2 regions of the Eubacterium sp. CAG:156 genome follow, and region 1 is predicted to be linked to the other one. Evidence: predicted binding sites of a transcription regulator. Region 1 holds the regulator's gene; the other holds the start of a gene.

Region 1 (8,286 bases):
TCTTCGTCTCCTTCTTTTCCAATAAGAGTTACCTTATCTCCTTCTTTAACATCCATTCCCGTAACATCAACCATAAATTGATCCATGCATACTCTACCCACAATATTTACTTTTCTGCCATTAATGAGTACATATCCTTTATTGCTAAGATTTCTCTGATATCCGTCCCCATATCCAAGTGGAATTGTAGCAATTTTCATATCATGAGGTGCTATATAAGTCTGTCCGTAACTTATTCCTCTTCCTTTTTTAATTGTTTTTACGTAAACTACATGACTGTGAAGAGATAATGCAGGATATAGTTTCATATTTTCACGGCTCATTTCATCTGATGGATACAATCCGTACATTGAAATTCCTGCTCTTGACAATGATAATGAAGTCTTTGGCATTTCCATCATTGCTGCACTATTTGCACACTGATGTATCGGAATCTTAACTCCATTTTTTTCTACTTCATCAACAAAATTTACAAACTCATCAAACTGCTTGTCAGCAAATGACTTGTCAACATAGTCTGCTTTTGCAAAATGTGTAAATATAGATTCTATTTTTATAAAAGGAAGTTTGTTTATTTCAACAATTTCTTTTACTGCATCACTTCCCGGAATATAACCAATTCTGCTCATTCCCGTGTCAACAGCAATATTAATCTTTACTTCTTTGCCAAGTTTTTGTGCGTGCTTTGATAATTTTGTTGCCATTTCTAAAGAAAAAATTGCTGGAATTAATTCTTTTTCTATAATCATATCGTACGATGATTCATCCGCATAACCTAATAAAAATGTAGGTTTATTAAGTCCATGATTTCTTAAATTATTGCCTTCATATGGAGTTGCAACTGCATATCCATAGCACAAATCATCAAGTGCTTTAGCTATAGGCACTGCTCCATGCCCATACCCATCTGTTTTTATTACAAGAACAACTCCTGTATTTTTATTAAGTCTTGTTTTCATCTCATATACATTTTTGTATATTGCATCCAGATTGATTTCTGCATAGCCCCTAAAATATTCTTCTTCACATATTTCTCTTTTCATTTTCTTCTTCTCCACGTTTATAAATTATTTGAATTTATATCTTTATCGTTTTTTATTACATTACAATTTCAAATTATCTCTATTATGTACAGTTTTAAATGAAACTTTATCATTATTGTGTCACAATTATTTACTGAGGCATAATATTTTTTATTTCCTCAATTATATCAGTAGCCATTATAGAGGCTTTAGGCATCTTTGTTGCTACCAAATCTCCGGCAATTCCATGAATGTATGGTGCAAGCGTTGTAGCGTTTTCTACATTGCACCCAATAGCCAACAATCCTGCAACAATTCCAGTAAGCACATCTCCCGAGCCTGCAGTCGCCATGCCACTATTTCCTGTCATATTTATGTATATATCATCTTGCGTAACAGCAACGCTTCTTGCATCTTTTAGAATTCCATTTGCATTGTACATATAATTAATATTGAAAGCACTTTTTACAAGATTGTCCTTTATTTCATCTATCGTTTTATTTTCAAATCTGGCCATTTCGCCTAAATGCGGTGTCAATATTACATTCTTATGAAGCATTTTTTTTAGTTTAACATTTTGTGAAATAACATTAATTCCATCTGCATCTATTACCGTGTTCTTTCTGCTTTCAAGAACTGCTTCAACCATATTTTTTTGTATTCCACCTGTTCCAATTCCCGGACCAATTGCAATAACATTTGCCCATTCTATACAGGCATCTAAAGCCTTTTTGTCAAAATCATCTGTATCATATACATTTACCATTGCTTCAGGTAATAGTTTTTGTATTACTTCACGATTTTCCTTTGCAGTAAATATTCTTACCAGTCCGGCTCCTGTCCTAAACGCTGCCTTTGCACATAAAAACGCTGCCCCTGTTATATCTTTATTACCTGCTATAACAAGAAGTTTTCCATATGTACCTTTATTAGAATAATTCGGTCGTTTCGGAATTAGTTTTAAATCATCGCTTGTGTGGTATTTATAAACTGTTTCACACTTCTTATAGGAAACATCCGGAAAACCTATATTATCAAATGATAGTTTTCCACAATAATCTGCTCCCGGATAAAGAACTGCTCCAAGTTTAAGTTCTCCAAAGCATACAGTATAATCCGCTTTAACAGCCACACCCATCACTTTTCCTGTATCTGCGTTCAGGCCTGATGGAATGTCTACAGCATAAACTTTAGCCTTGCTTTGATTTATTGCTTCAATTAACTTTTTGTAATCGCCATCTACATTTCTTGATAATCCGACTCCAAATATTGAATCAACAATTACGTGTTTCTTATCCATTTCATCTCTTGTCAGTCTTGAAGCATCTTTGATTTCAATTCCAACTTTCTGTGCTATCTCAATCTGTGTTTTGCATTCCTGTGTTGCCTTATCTATGTTTCCCATAATATAAATGCAGGTGTTATATCCATCTATGTATAACATCCTGCAAACTGCAACGCCGTCGGCACCATTATTACCAGTTCCGGCAATAGCAATTACCTCACTGTTTTTATCTGTTGTTTCTTCAATTAAATCAGCAACACTCTTTGCTGCTCTTTCCATTAATACTAAACTTGGGATTCCAACTTCATTAATTGTATATTCATCAACCTTTTTCATATCCGTACCAGAAATTATTCTTTCCATAGTACTTCACCTCTTATTTATTTTTATTTGCTTTTTCTGATATTCTATATGTAAGTTTCATTAAGCTTTCTGATAAATGAACATTCTCAACTATTATGTCATCGCTAAATCCTAAATCAGTGTGAGCAAAATTCCAAAATGCCTTCACTCCACATTCGACTAATTTTTCAGCAATATCTGTTGCCGGTCCTTTAGGAAGTGCCAATGCCACAATCTCAATATTTTCATTTTTCACATAATCTATTATAGTAGAAATGTCTCTGATTTCAGTCCCATTCACTGTCTTTTTACCAATTAAATCTTTATTTTTGTCAAATAAAGCCGTAATTTCAAAACCTCTGTTTCTAAAATTTCCATAGTTTGCAATTGCCTGTCCAAGATTTCCTGCACCTACAATTATCATCTTATGCGTCACATCAAGTCCTAATAATTTTCCGATTTCATCATACAGATATTTAACATTATATCCGTACCCCTGTTGTCCAAACCCACCAAAATTATTCAAATCCTGTCGTATCTGAGAGGCCGTAACATTCATCATGTCACTTAATTCTTTAGACGAAACTCTTTCGACATCCTGCTGTATTAATTCATCTAAATATCTATAGTATCTTGGCAATCTTGTGATTACCGCCTTGGATATTTTTCTCATTTCCGTTCTCCTTCGTTATTTAACCACTTCAATTATATGTTTTAGGGCAAACATTGTCAAATATTTATCATTCTTTTTGACACTGTTCTTTTACAGTATTTCATTGATTGTTTTAGCTTTTCGTTTTATAATCTTACGTGGTATCAGCCTATTTTTGCTGATTATATAAAAACACTACAAACACAGGAGGATTCCTATGATTTTATCATGCAATCATATAAGCAAGGCTTATGGTGAAGAAGTTATTCTTGACGATTGCAGTTTTTTTGTAAATGACCATGAAAAAGCTGCCATTGTAGGCAATAATGGAGCCGGAAAGTCTACTATATTAAAAATAATAATGAATGAACTTTCATCCGATTCAGGGGATGTAATTATCGGAAAGGACAAGTCTGTTGGTTATCTTGCCCAATATCAGAATTTAGATACAGACAATTCTATATATGAAGAAGTACGTTCCGTAAAGCAAAATATTATAGATATGGAAAATAAATTAAGGGAATATGAATCCTTAATGGCAAATGGATGCGACAACTATGATGATATAGTTAACAGTTACACGAATCTACATCATCAGTTTGAATTGTTAAACGGATACGCATACAAAAGTGAGGTTGATGGTACTCTTCGTGGACTCGGTTTTGAAGACAGTGATTTTAATAAAAAAATTTCAACTTTATCCGGAGGTCAAAAAACCCGTGTTGCACTATGTAAACTTTTAATTCAAAAACCGGATATTATTTTATTGGATGAACCTACAAACCATCTTGATTTAAATTCTATCAAATGGCTGGAAACTTATTTGTCTAACTATAACGGAGCTGTTGTAATCGTTGCCCACGACCGTTATTTCTTAGATAAGATTGTAACTAAGATTGTTGAAATAGAAAATACACACTGCCATGTTTACGATGGCAACTATTCAGCTTACGCTGTTAAAAAGAAAGAACTTAGAGAAGCAGCAATTAAACTCTATATCAAACAACAGGCTGAAATAAAGCATCAGGAAGAAGTCATTGCCAAGCTTCGCTCATATAAACAGGAAAAGTTTTATAAGCGTGCTGAAAGTCGTGAAAAAGCTTTAAGTAAAATGGAAGTAATCGATAATCCTGATACATATGAAAATGCCATGACTCTTAGACTTGAACCAAACTGTACGAGTGGCAATGATGTTTTAAGTGTTTCAAATTTAGCAAAGTCATTTGATAACAAATCATTATTTTCCGATATTTCTTTTGAAATTAAGAGAGGTGAACGTGTTGCTCTTATCGGTGATAACGGAACCGGAAAAACTACAATTTTAAAAATTATAAACGGACTAATTGCTGCAGATAGCGGCTCTTTTACTCTCGGAACAAACGTTAATATCGGATATTATGATCAGGAACATCATACATTAAATGATTCAAATACTTTGTTTGATGAAGTGAGCGATTCTTATCCTAATCTTACAAACACAAAAATCAGAAATGTGTTAGCCGCTTTTATGTTTACAGGTGATGATGTATTTAAACGCATAGGAGATTTAAGTGGTGGAGAAAAAGGTCGTCTTTCTTTAGCAAAATTAATGCTTTCAGAAGCTAATTTCATTATATTAGATGAACCTACTAACCATCTTGATATGGTTTCAAAAGAAATTCTTGAAAACGCATTAAACAATTATACCGGCACAATTTTTTATGTATCTCATGACAGATATTTTATTAATCAAACTGCCACACGTATCATTGAATTAACAAATAAAGCAATTGTAAATTATATTGGAAATTATGACTATTACGAAGAAAAGAAGGACGAACTTACAGCAATATATGCTCCAAAAGAAGAGCAAACTTCTTCTAATACTCCTTCTACTTCTACTAATAAGCAAAATTATTTAGAAAGGAAAGCCGAACAGGCAAGGATTAGAAAATTGAAAAATGATATTTTAAAAGTTGAAGAAAAGATAAAAACTAATGAAGAGCGTTTAAATGAATTAGATGAACTTTTAGCTGACCCTGAAATTGCTAAAAACTCAGCTAAATTAAACGAAATCAGTAAAGAACAGGATAAAATTAGCGAAACTCTCGACAAGCTAATGGCTCAATGGGAAGAATTATCCGATTTACTTGACGAATAAACGGTTTATTTATTGTATTTTTCCTTATTATAAGTTAAAATATTTATAAGATTTTGGTCTCAACGGACCTCAAATTACATCAGGTTTTATCCTGATATCAGTAAAGGAGACTACTTATGGCTAACAAAAAAATTGTAGTTGCTTTAGGAAGAAATGCTTTTAGTGAATCATTTCCTAAACAACAGGAACGTGTAAAACTTGCTGCAAAAGCTATTGCAGATTTGGTAGAAGAAAAATATGATGTTGTTATTACTCACAGTAATGGTCCTCAGGTCGGAATGATTCAGACTGCAATGACTGAATTTTCAAGACTTGATCCTGACAGAACTGTTGCACCTATGTCAATCTGTAGTGCAATGAGTCAGGGATATATTGGATTCGATTTACAGAATGCAATTCGTTCAGAGTTACTTTCAAGAGGATTATATAAACCTGTAAGTACTATTATTACTCAGGTAAGAGTTGATCCTTTTGACAGAGCATTTAACGCTCCTTCTAAAGTTATCGGACGTCTTATGACTAAGGAAGAAGCTGAAAATGAGAAGAAAAAAGGTAACTACGTTGAATACGAAGAAGGCGATGAAGGCTACAGAAGAATCATTGCAAGTCCTAAGCCAATTGATATTTATGAAATTGATGCAATCAAGGCTTTAGTTGATGCTCATCAGTTAGTTATCGCAGCAGGTGGCGGTGGAATTCCTGTTCTTGAACAGCGTACAGGATTAAAAGGTGCCAGTGCTGTTATTGAAAAAGATTATACAGCAGCTAAACTTGCAGACATGTTAGATGCTGATGCTCTTATGATTCTTACATCAAGTGATAATCTTACAATTGATGTAGACGGAGAAGTTAAAGAACTCGGTACTTTAACTACAAAAGAAGCTGAAGATTTAATTGATAAAGGATACTTTGATCCTATCACTTCTCTTCCTAAGATTGATGCATCTCTCAATTTCGTATTAGCAAAGAAGGGAAGAAAGGCTATCATTTCTAACCTTGCTAAAGCTAAAGATGCAATCAGAGGAAAAATTGGTACTGTAATTGAATAACAGTCAATTTAATTAACAAATGTTTACAATATGCTCTCTACAAAATATACAATGCGTATTTTAGTAGCGGGCATATTATTTATTCAAAAATAATGTATACATACAGAAATTATTTTTTTATTATTTCTGTATATAAAAGGGGTATTTATGCACGATATTTTACAATATGAAGAAAAGCTAATTAAAACCAGATTAGAACTAAATGATTTAATTGAAAAGTATTCTAACAATAAAGGAAACATAGACAAAGCTATAATCGAAAATAAAATTGAATACTTAACAAAAGAATTAGACTATCTTAACAACCAGTTAAATCTTTTAAAATTATCTGTTGAGAATGAAACCGAACATAATAATACATATTCTGCGGACAAACCTCCGGTTAATCCACAACCTTATTATTCTGCCGGGCACAGTTCTGCACCACAGCCTTATTATTCTAAGGGTCAGGTTCATCCTTATTCACCTGTCACTTCTACTACAGGCACTAGCATTGACAATGGTGTTAGAAAAAATTCAACTAAAAATTTCAATAATTTTGAATTACTCATGGGCAAATCTTTAATGGGAATTTTTGCCTCTGTATTAATTTTTATCAGTTTAATTTTATTTGCCACTTTAGTATTGCCAATGTTATCTGATACTGCAAAAATTTTAATTTTATATATTTTCAGTTTTGCACTTATGATAGCCGGAATTTTTCTTCTAAAAAAAGATTCACATAACAAGCTTTATATTTCAATTAGTGGATGTGGCACAGGGGCAATATTCATTTCATTGTTGCTGAGTAACATGTATTTTAAAATTATTAACGAAATAACATTATATTTATTTATATTTGTATGGGCATTATTTGTTTGTGTATTATCTAAAACAAAATCATATATTTTTGCAATTATTGGTCAGGCAGGTATTACAATTTCCATTTTATTTGGCACTTATTTTTGTCACGCTTCAGGCGATTGGAACAAATTGCTTTTTCTCTCTGCATTTTTTGTAGTAACAGAATCAATATTTTATTACACTAATATTCAAGATGAATATCACAAAAATTCAATTTGCAATATATTCAATATAATATGCTTATTCACTTTTAATGCTACAATGCCTGACTATAAACTTTATGCAGGAAATAGCACAGTGATTATTTTGTCTTACTGCATCCTACTACTTTTTATATCCTCTATTATTATTACCGGGTTTGTTAAAATGAAAGTAGATAACAATTTTTCTGCTGTATTCAGTATTACAAATATGTTTTATTATATTGCTTTAACGACCTTATATTGTTTTAGTTTCAATGAATTCTTTAATATAGCCGTAGCACTCTTAATTCTTATTGGAATTGAATTAAAATTTAAAGATGAAAACAAATTTAATATTATACTTCTTCAAACTGCCATGATGCTTGTTCCGATAATTAGTATGGTACAAATTGCTTTTGATAACAGCGGGAATTTTATTTATAATTATTTTTATTTATCAATATTTATTATCCCATTTGCTGTATACGGTTATTTTTACAAGCAATATATATATAAGATATTCAGTATTGTGTATTTTATATTTTTCGTACTAAACAGTTCTACTAATAATGTTTCAAGATTACTCATTAGTATTTCACTTTTATGTCTATTTTCATTCTTAATGAAATATACAAAAGATTATAGTAATAAAATAAAAATATTATTATACTGTATGTTCATCTTTATTACGATAAATGATTTTAGCAATATAATTGCTCCTTTATTTTCTACACATATAGCTAAGGATTTTACAAGCTTTATTATTATATG
Region 2 (8,286 bases), on a different contig from region 1:
CACCACCGTCTGATAATAATCCAAAGATGTGTAATGCACTGTTGTTTTTCTTGCAATTTTCCATTGCCTTAACTAACTCTTCATTCTTAAAGAAATCTCCATCCTGAATTTCTTTTGTGATTCTTGTTAATTCCTGGTATACAATTCTTCCTGCACCCATATTTAAATGACCTACTTCAGAATTTCCCATCTGTCCGTCAGGAAGGCCTACTGCCATTCCACTTGCATAACCTTTTACAAAAGGATATTCTGCCATAAGCTTGTCCATTACAGGCTTTTTAGCTTCTGCAACAGCATTTGCTTTTGCATTTTCATTTAATCCATATCCGTCTAAAATCATTAAAACTGTTGGTTTTTTGCTCATTTTTCTCTCCTTAAATTAAACTTTATTTTTCTATTCCCCATGAAATTTCCTGCTTCTTCAAATTAATTGCCACTGCATTCTCACGGGTTCTTTCGCTATTTCCTCTGAAATACAAAATATCGTATCCTTTGAAAATAACATTCATATCATAACCACAGTTACTAACTGTGTTGGTTAACATTTCCTCAGTCTGTTCTTTTGTAATATTAGTCTTTACTTTTGAGTAGCTGCTTGCAGAGCCTACATTCTGCTGCACACAAAAATATATTGGATTTCTCTTAACATTAGAGAATGTATTATTTTTTACATGTATGCCTTCTATTCCGCCTCCTGAAATAGCATGTGCTCCACTACTATAAGCTTTCTTACTCTTTAATCCAATTTTGTTAAAAGTATTATTTTCAATGGTTGCATTCTTCCAGTTAAGTATAAATACACCATTGTCAAAAATATTTTTAAATGTATTATTAGTTATTACTACATTTTCGTGATAAACATTTTCACCATTCTTCTGTGAATACTTATGTGTACCAACACCACGTGTAACTCCATCAAATACATTGTTTGTTATTGTTATATTTTTATTATCTGTTCTATCCTGTGCAACCCACACTGCATTAAGGCCATGTGTTTCAGGGTCCGGAGTATCAAGATTAATAGCCTCTTTCATATAATTTTTAGCCCTTGTACTTGCTTTAGAACCTTTAAATGTACAATTTTCAATAACAACATTCTCTACACCTGTTATTTCAAGGAAATGTCCTCCATTCTGATTTTTAAATGTTATTCCTGAAACTTTTACATTTTTATTGTGGGATATTACAATTGTTCCTCCACCTTCAACAAAATTATTGTCAATTGTAGCATTCCCTTTACCTGTTATTGAAATGTTCTTTGCACCACTTACTTTTTTACATGACCCTTTTATCTTGCTTTTTGATGGTGGACATAATGAAAATACATTATTTGATGGTGGATATCCTGCTCCACCAGTTTGATATATATTTTTTAATACAACTCCATTCTTCAACACAACCTGAACATTTGATGGAATATATACAGAATTAGACATTTCGTATGTGCCTTTTTTTATAATAAATTTACCACCGCCTGCTTTTTCTAATTGCTTCATATAATAATTAAAAGCCACTGTATACTTCGTATATTTGTTATAATTAGAATACTTTTTTATTTCTGAAGGAATTGACTTTGTTGTCATTGTTATTGTTTTCTTAGCATATACATTCTTTGCCTGTATATGGGTTACTCCTGTTACACATAGCATAACTGCCAATGTAGACACTAATCTTATAATTATTTTATTTCTTTTCTTCATATTCATATTCCTAACGAATTTTTTGTCTGATATTAAACAAAAGAATTTTAATTTTAAAACTTACTCCTTAAATTTAATATCTGATAATAGTTAATTGTTATTAAATACTCAATCTGTTCTTCAATAAAGGGCTGATGCAATTTTGTTGCAACAACCCTTATTTAAAATCTTATTTATTATAGTTGACAATCTTTCCAAATTCTGCTTTAAGGCTTGCACCACCAACTAAACCACCATCTATGTCAGGTTTAGCAAGTAATTCTGCTGCATTTCCAGCATTCATTGAACCACCATACTGAATTCTGATAGCTGCTGCTGTTGCATCATCATATACTTCTGCGATACATTCTCTGATTGCTGCACAAATTTCTTCTGCCTGATCAGATGTAGCTGTCTTACCTGTTCCAATAGCCCAGATTGGTTCGTAAGCGATAACTGCTTCCTTAGCCTGGTCTGCTGTTACATTTAAGAATGCAATCTTAATCTGCTGACGGATGAAATCAACTGCAACACCCTGTTCTCTCTGTTCAAGAGTTTCACCACAGCAAATAATAGGTGTAATACCATGTTCAAAAGCTTTTAATACTTTCTTATTTACTGTTGCATCTGTTTCTGCGAAATATTCTCTTCTTTCTGAATGTCCAATGATAACATACTTAACTCCAACATCTGTTAACATGTTAGGAGCTATTTCTCCTGTATATGCACCACTTTCTTCAAAATACATATTTTCAGCACCGATGTTGATGTTTGAACCCTTTGCTGCTTCCATAGCCGGTACTATTGAAATAGCTGGTACACAAAATACTACATCTACATCTTCATTAGCTACTAAAGGTTTTAATTCATTGATTAAAGCAACTGCCTCACTAGGAGTTTTGTTCATTTTCCAGTTACCTGCGATAATTTTCTTTCTCATAATTATATAATCTCCTCTATATTTAAGACATATCAGTTAAAAGCATATTAAGCCTTTAACTGCTGATGATGCCTTATATAATATTGTATATCCTACTTATCGTTTGCTGCTGCAACACCTGGTAATTCCTTACCTTCGAGGAATTCAAGAGAAGCTCCACCACCTGTTGAAATATGTGACATCTTATCACCAAATCCTAACTGGTTAGCTGCCGCTGCTGAATCACCACCACCGATGATTGTTGTAGCATCTTTAAGATCTGCCATAGCTTTAGCAATTGCAATTGTACCATTAGCAAAGTTAGGCATTTCGAAACATCCCATTGGTCCGTTCCATACAACTGTCTTAGCTCCTTTAATAGCATTAGCAAATAATTCTGCTGTCTTTGGTCCGATATCTAAACCTTCCATATCAGCTGGGATTTCTCCACGTCCTACAACCTTGAAGTTGCAGTCATTTGAGAAGTTATCTCCAACTACTGTATCGACAGGGATTAATAACTTAACACCCTTTTCTTCAGCTTTCTTCATCATGTTTACAGCATATTCTTTGTAATCTTCTTCAAGAAGTGATTTACCTACTTCTTCACCAAGACCAGCCATAAATGTGTATGCCATACCACCACCGATGATTAATGTATCAACCTTTTCAAGAAGGTTTTCAATAACTGAAATCTTTGATGAAACTTTTGCTCCACCAAGGATAGCTACGAATGGTCTTTCCGGATTGTTAACTGCGTTTCCAAGGAAATCGATTTCCTTCTGCATTAAGTATCCTACAACTGCTGTGTCAACAAATTTTGTTACACCAACGTTTGAACAATGTGCTCTGTGAGCTGTTCCGAACGCATCATTTACAAATACATCACAAAGTGAAGCTAATTCTTTGCTGAATTCTTCTCCGTTCTTTGTTTCTTCTGCACGATAACGTGTGTTTTCAAGAAGAATAACCTCTCCGTCTTTCATTGCTTCAACTGCAGCCTTAGCATTTGGTCCTACTACTTCAGGATCTGCTGCGAATTTAACTTCCTGTCCTAATAATTCTGAAAGTCTTACTGCAACTGGTGCTAATGATAATTCCGGCTTTGGTTCTCCCTTTGGCTTTCCAAGATGTGAGCAAAGGATTACCTTTCCACCATCAGCTATTAATTTCTTTATTGTTGGCAAAGCTGCTACTAAACGGTTTTCGTCTGTGATTTTTCCATCCTGTAATGGTACGTTGAAGTCACAACGAACTAACACTCTCTGTCCTTTTACATTGATATCATCTACTGATTTCTTATTAAGCATTATATGTGCTCCTTTCATTTAAGCGCGTCATACGCGTAGTCTCATAAATCCCGGAATCAGTATAAACTTTATTCCAAGATTATATGCGCCCATGAAATGTACATCCATATAGATGTGGCATTCATTTTATCAGCGCAATATAAAAGGGTCCGGTCCAATTAAGACCGGACCCTTATGGATCTTATTTAAAGATTTCTTATTTATTATGCTAATTCTGAGAAGTATTTGATTGTTCTAACCATCTGGCTTGTGTATGAGTTTTCATTGTCATACCATGAAACAACCTGTACTTCATAAGTATCATCATCAACCTTTGATACCATTGTCTGTGTAGCATCAAATAATGAACCATATCTCATTCCAACGATATCGCTTGATACGATTTCGTCTTCATTGTATCCGTAAGATTCGTTTGAAGCTGCCTTCATAGCTGCATTGATACCTTCAACTGTGATATCTTTTCCTTTAACTACAGCTGTAAGAACTGTTGTAGAACCTGTTGGAACTGGAACTCTCTGTGCAGAACCGATTAATTTTCCGTTTAATTCTGGAATAACTAATCCGATAGCTTTAGCAGCACCTGTTGAGTTAGGTACGATATTAACTGCTGCAGCTCTTGATCTTCTTAAATCACCTTTTCTCTGTGGTCCGTCAAGAGTCATCTGGTCACCTGTGTAAGCATGAATTGTTAACATGATACCACTCTGGATTGGAGCGTACTTGTTAAGTGCATCAGCCATAGGTGCTAAGCAGTTTGTTGTACATGAAGCAGCTGAAATGATTGTATCATCTGCCTTTAATGTTTCGTGGTTTGTATTGTAAACGATTGTTGGAAGATCGTTTCCAGCTGGAGCTGAAATAACAACCTTACGAGCACCAGCATCGATATGAGCCTGTGCTTTAGCCTTAGATGTATAGAAACCTGTACATTCTAATACTACGTCTACTTTTAATTCGCCCCAAGGACACTTTGAAGCATCAGCTTCTGCGTAAATCTTGATTTCTTTTCCATCAACGATGATTGAATCATCTGTAGCTGAAACTGTTTCAGCCTTGTCATATTTACCCTGTGATGAATCATACTTTAATAAGTGAGCTAACATCTTAGGACTTGTTAAGTCATTGATAGCTACTACTTCATAACCTTCTGCTCCAAACATCTGTCTGAATGCAAGACGTCCGATACGTCCAAAACCGTTAATTGCAACTTTAACTGACATTTAATTGTCCTCCTATTAAATAAGATTTATTTTGTTAATTAATATTAACCTATTGATTATTCTACATAAATACTTTCCAAATATCAAGAAGTTTTTTGCATTTTTCTCATATTTTGTTAATTTTTTGACAAATAAAACGTTTTTACTTTTATCTTCTCATTAATATAGTAATTTTCAGCAAAATTTGTTATATTCTACTCATAAATTTTTTCTTTGCTAATTTGTAATTATTTCAGATTCAGTATAAATATATATAACAAACGATAGGAAGTTTTTCGCAATTTTGCGAGCATAGTGTAAATAAAAAAGTAATGTTTGAGTCTTTAGGCGAGTTTTACTTTTTTATTTATTATAAACGGCACAGAAAAATAAGAAAAACAACGTGTTTGGAATATATATTTATACCTGAATCTGAAACATTAACAAGTTGCAATACATATTACATAAGGAGAATATACGTTATGTTATCTGATTTTCATGTACATTCTAAATTTTCTACTGATTCAGATGAAGATTTGGAAAATATAATTAGCAAAGCCATAAGTTTAAATATGAAAGATATTTGCATCACTGACCATCAGGACTGGTTCTGGCCTGTTCCGGGTGAATCATTTGATATAGATACCGATTCATATTTTAATGAATTAAACATATTAAAAAATAAATATTCTTCAAAAATCAATCTTCATATTGGAGTTGAACTTGGCATTACATGCGACAACTACAAAAAAAATGCTGATTTTTTGCAATCATATCCATTTGAATATGTCATTGGCTCCTGTCATATTGTAGACAACATGGACCCATATTATTCTGAATTTTGGGAAAATCGCAATGAAGCTGAAGCTTTCAGGACTTATTTTTCAACTTTACTTGATGCATTAAAATTGTTTAATTCATTCAATACATTAGGCCATTTAGACTACATAGTCAGATATGCGCCAAATAAAGATAAAAACTATAATTGTAGCGATTATTTTAACATTGTAGAACAGATATTTAAAGAAATAATTCATAAAGATATTGCTTTGGAAATTAATACCGGTGCACTTGCAAAAGGAATGGATTTTGCAAATCCCCACTTTGATATACTTTCATTTTATAAAGATCTTGGCGGAAAACTTGTGGCTGTAGGCTCCGATGCCCATATTGCCGGTAATATAGGATATGGTTTTGATAAAGCCACGCAACTGATAGAACATTTTAATTTTAAAAATATTAATGAATAACTAAAAAAACTACAAAACTTCATTTAACAATCTGAAGTTTTGTAGTTTTTTCATTTTTATTATAAAAATTAATTTATCCTATTTCACTATTCCATGTTCAAGGAAAAACTGTTTCCATCTTGGCACACATGAAGGCATAAGATGAACCCCATCACTTGTGTATTTAGGGTCAAGAGTCCCTGTATCTTTTTTATCAAACACTTCGTTTTCATCAAGCCATATTATGTCGTATCCGTTTGTAAGTTCCTTAAGTTTCTTATTTCTTTTATCTATTTCCTTATTTTTTATATAAGTTTCTTCTTTGTCTTTCTTTTTTGTCACATGCATAATACTTTGAATAAATATTATTGCATCAGGCTGTTTTTCTCTAATAGTATTTATTACTTTACCATATTGCTCAGCAAATGTATCTGCTGTTCCTGTTCCAATTTCATTTATTCCAAGCATTATATAAATTTTTTCAAATTTATTTTTTTCAAGGGCTTTTTTTACAGTTATTTTTTTCTTTCCTGATTTAACGATTTTTTCATCTAAAATCTTCCATACGGACACACCCTGTTCTGCATAAAATACTGTTTTGTCCCAATTTGCATATAACGATATTGTCTGTGTTCGTGAATCACCTATAAATAATGCCCCATCCAGATAAGATTCGTCTACAGTTACAAAATCACGATGTGCTTTTTCCTCTGTAACGGTTTCTGTCTGAGTTTCTCCCGATTCATCCGTAACTATCTGGATTTCTCCGGTATCACTTTGGATTACTTTTTTTCCTTTATTCTCTTTACTTTCCTGTTCCGCTATCTTTTTAGTTTCGTTGTATTTTATTATGTCTTTTGTTCCCAGAAATATTCCAAAAATCACAACAGATACAACCATCACAATCAAGAATCCATATTTATCAAATATAGCCTTTTTATCCATCTGTTTTCTCCTGTTAAAATATAAATATTAACTTAAACCTTAATCCACTAAGAGGTTATTATCATTTTTAAAATCTAAAGTACAAAAACGGATTGCTTGCCGCTGTACTCATTCTATACACACATACCCAGAATATTATAATCAAAATTACTGACGCTACTTTTGTTCTTCTATATTTTTCAAATATCTTCATTGGAATACTTAAACTAAAGATAACTGCAAATACAAAGAATATTCCGTAATGTTTTATTGCATCAACATAATCTAATTTGTTTACAAATTCTGTGCTTACATGTGAAATCATTGGGAATAATTTTGCAAAATATAATTTTATGTCTCCCATTTTATCAAGTGCAAATATCATCCAGCTCATCGGAATTATAAATATTATATATAAATGTCCAAGTGCAGGATATTTATCTAATATATTTTTTAATCCAAGCTTTTCTATTGTCAATAATACAAAGAACAACAATCCCCAACATACGAAATTCCAGCTTGCTCCATGCCACAATCCCGTAAGTCCCCATACCACAAACATATTAAATATTGTTCTTGCAAATCCTTTTCTATTACCACCAAGCGGAATATAAACATAATCTCTAAACCAGCTTCCAAGAGTAATATGCCATCTTCTCCAAAATTCAGTAACGGATGTTGATATATATGGATTGTTAAAGTTTCTTGGAATTTTAAATCCCAACATTTTTCCAAGACCTATTGCCATAAGTGAATATCCATAAAAATCAAAGTAAATCTGGAATGTATATGCAAACATCGCAATCCATGCCATTGGAGTTGATATGCTTGCAATTCCGTAAGTCTTGATTGACTCCCAGCACATTCCCATTATATTTGCCAAAAGCATTTTTGATGCAAGACCCATAATAAAAATTCTTATTCCATCCTGCAATAAAAGTAATGATACTTTTCTTTTTCTTATCTGTTTAGCAATGTCCTTATATACAACAATCGGTCCTGCGATAAGTTGCGGAAACATACAAA

Evidence for each region. Region 1 encodes Rex, which represses fermentation and respiration genes when NADH is low (regulators of the CRP and FNR family bind a similar motif). Its sites were predicted from a motif close to ATTGTTAANNNNTTAACAAT; they were not measured.
Region 2: gap (type I glyceraldehyde-3-phosphate dehydrogenase) is a predicted target of Rex. The motif match lies at 5,241-5,260, and genes of this name have one in related genera.

The regions. Positions count from the first base shown of each region.
Region 1 is NZ_FR878163.1:44,102-52,387, reverse strand. It holds gene alr (alanine racemase) at 1-1,043, opposite strand, end outside; gene ABMA45_RS06620 (bifunctional ADP-dependent NAD(P)H-hydrate dehydratase/NAD(P)H-hydrate epimerase) at 1,174-2,670, opposite strand; gene ABMA45_RS06615 (redox-sensing transcriptional repressor Rex) at 2,684-3,322, opposite strand; gene abc-f (ribosomal protection-like ABC-F family protein) at 3,519-5,441, shown strand; gene arcC (carbamate kinase) at 5,558-6,490, shown strand; gene ABMA45_RS06600 (DUF2339 domain-containing protein) at 6,638-8,286, shown strand, end outside.
Region 2 is NZ_FR878169.1:21,900-30,185, reverse strand. It holds gene gpmI (2,3-bisphosphoglycerate-independent phosphoglycerate mutase) at 1-364, opposite strand, end outside; gene ABMA45_RS07590 (right-handed parallel beta-helix repeat-containing protein) at 387-1,700, opposite strand; gene tpiA (triose-phosphate isomerase) at 1,870-2,622, opposite strand; gene ABMA45_RS07580 (phosphoglycerate kinase) at 2,712-3,908, opposite strand; gene gap (type I glyceraldehyde-3-phosphate dehydrogenase) at 4,112-5,128, opposite strand; gene ABMA45_RS07570 (histidinol-phosphatase HisJ family protein) at 5,590-6,357, shown strand; gene ABMA45_RS07565 (GDSL-type esterase/lipase family protein) at 6,436-7,281, opposite strand; gene ABMA45_RS07560 (MBOAT family O-acyltransferase) at 7,349-8,286, opposite strand, start outside.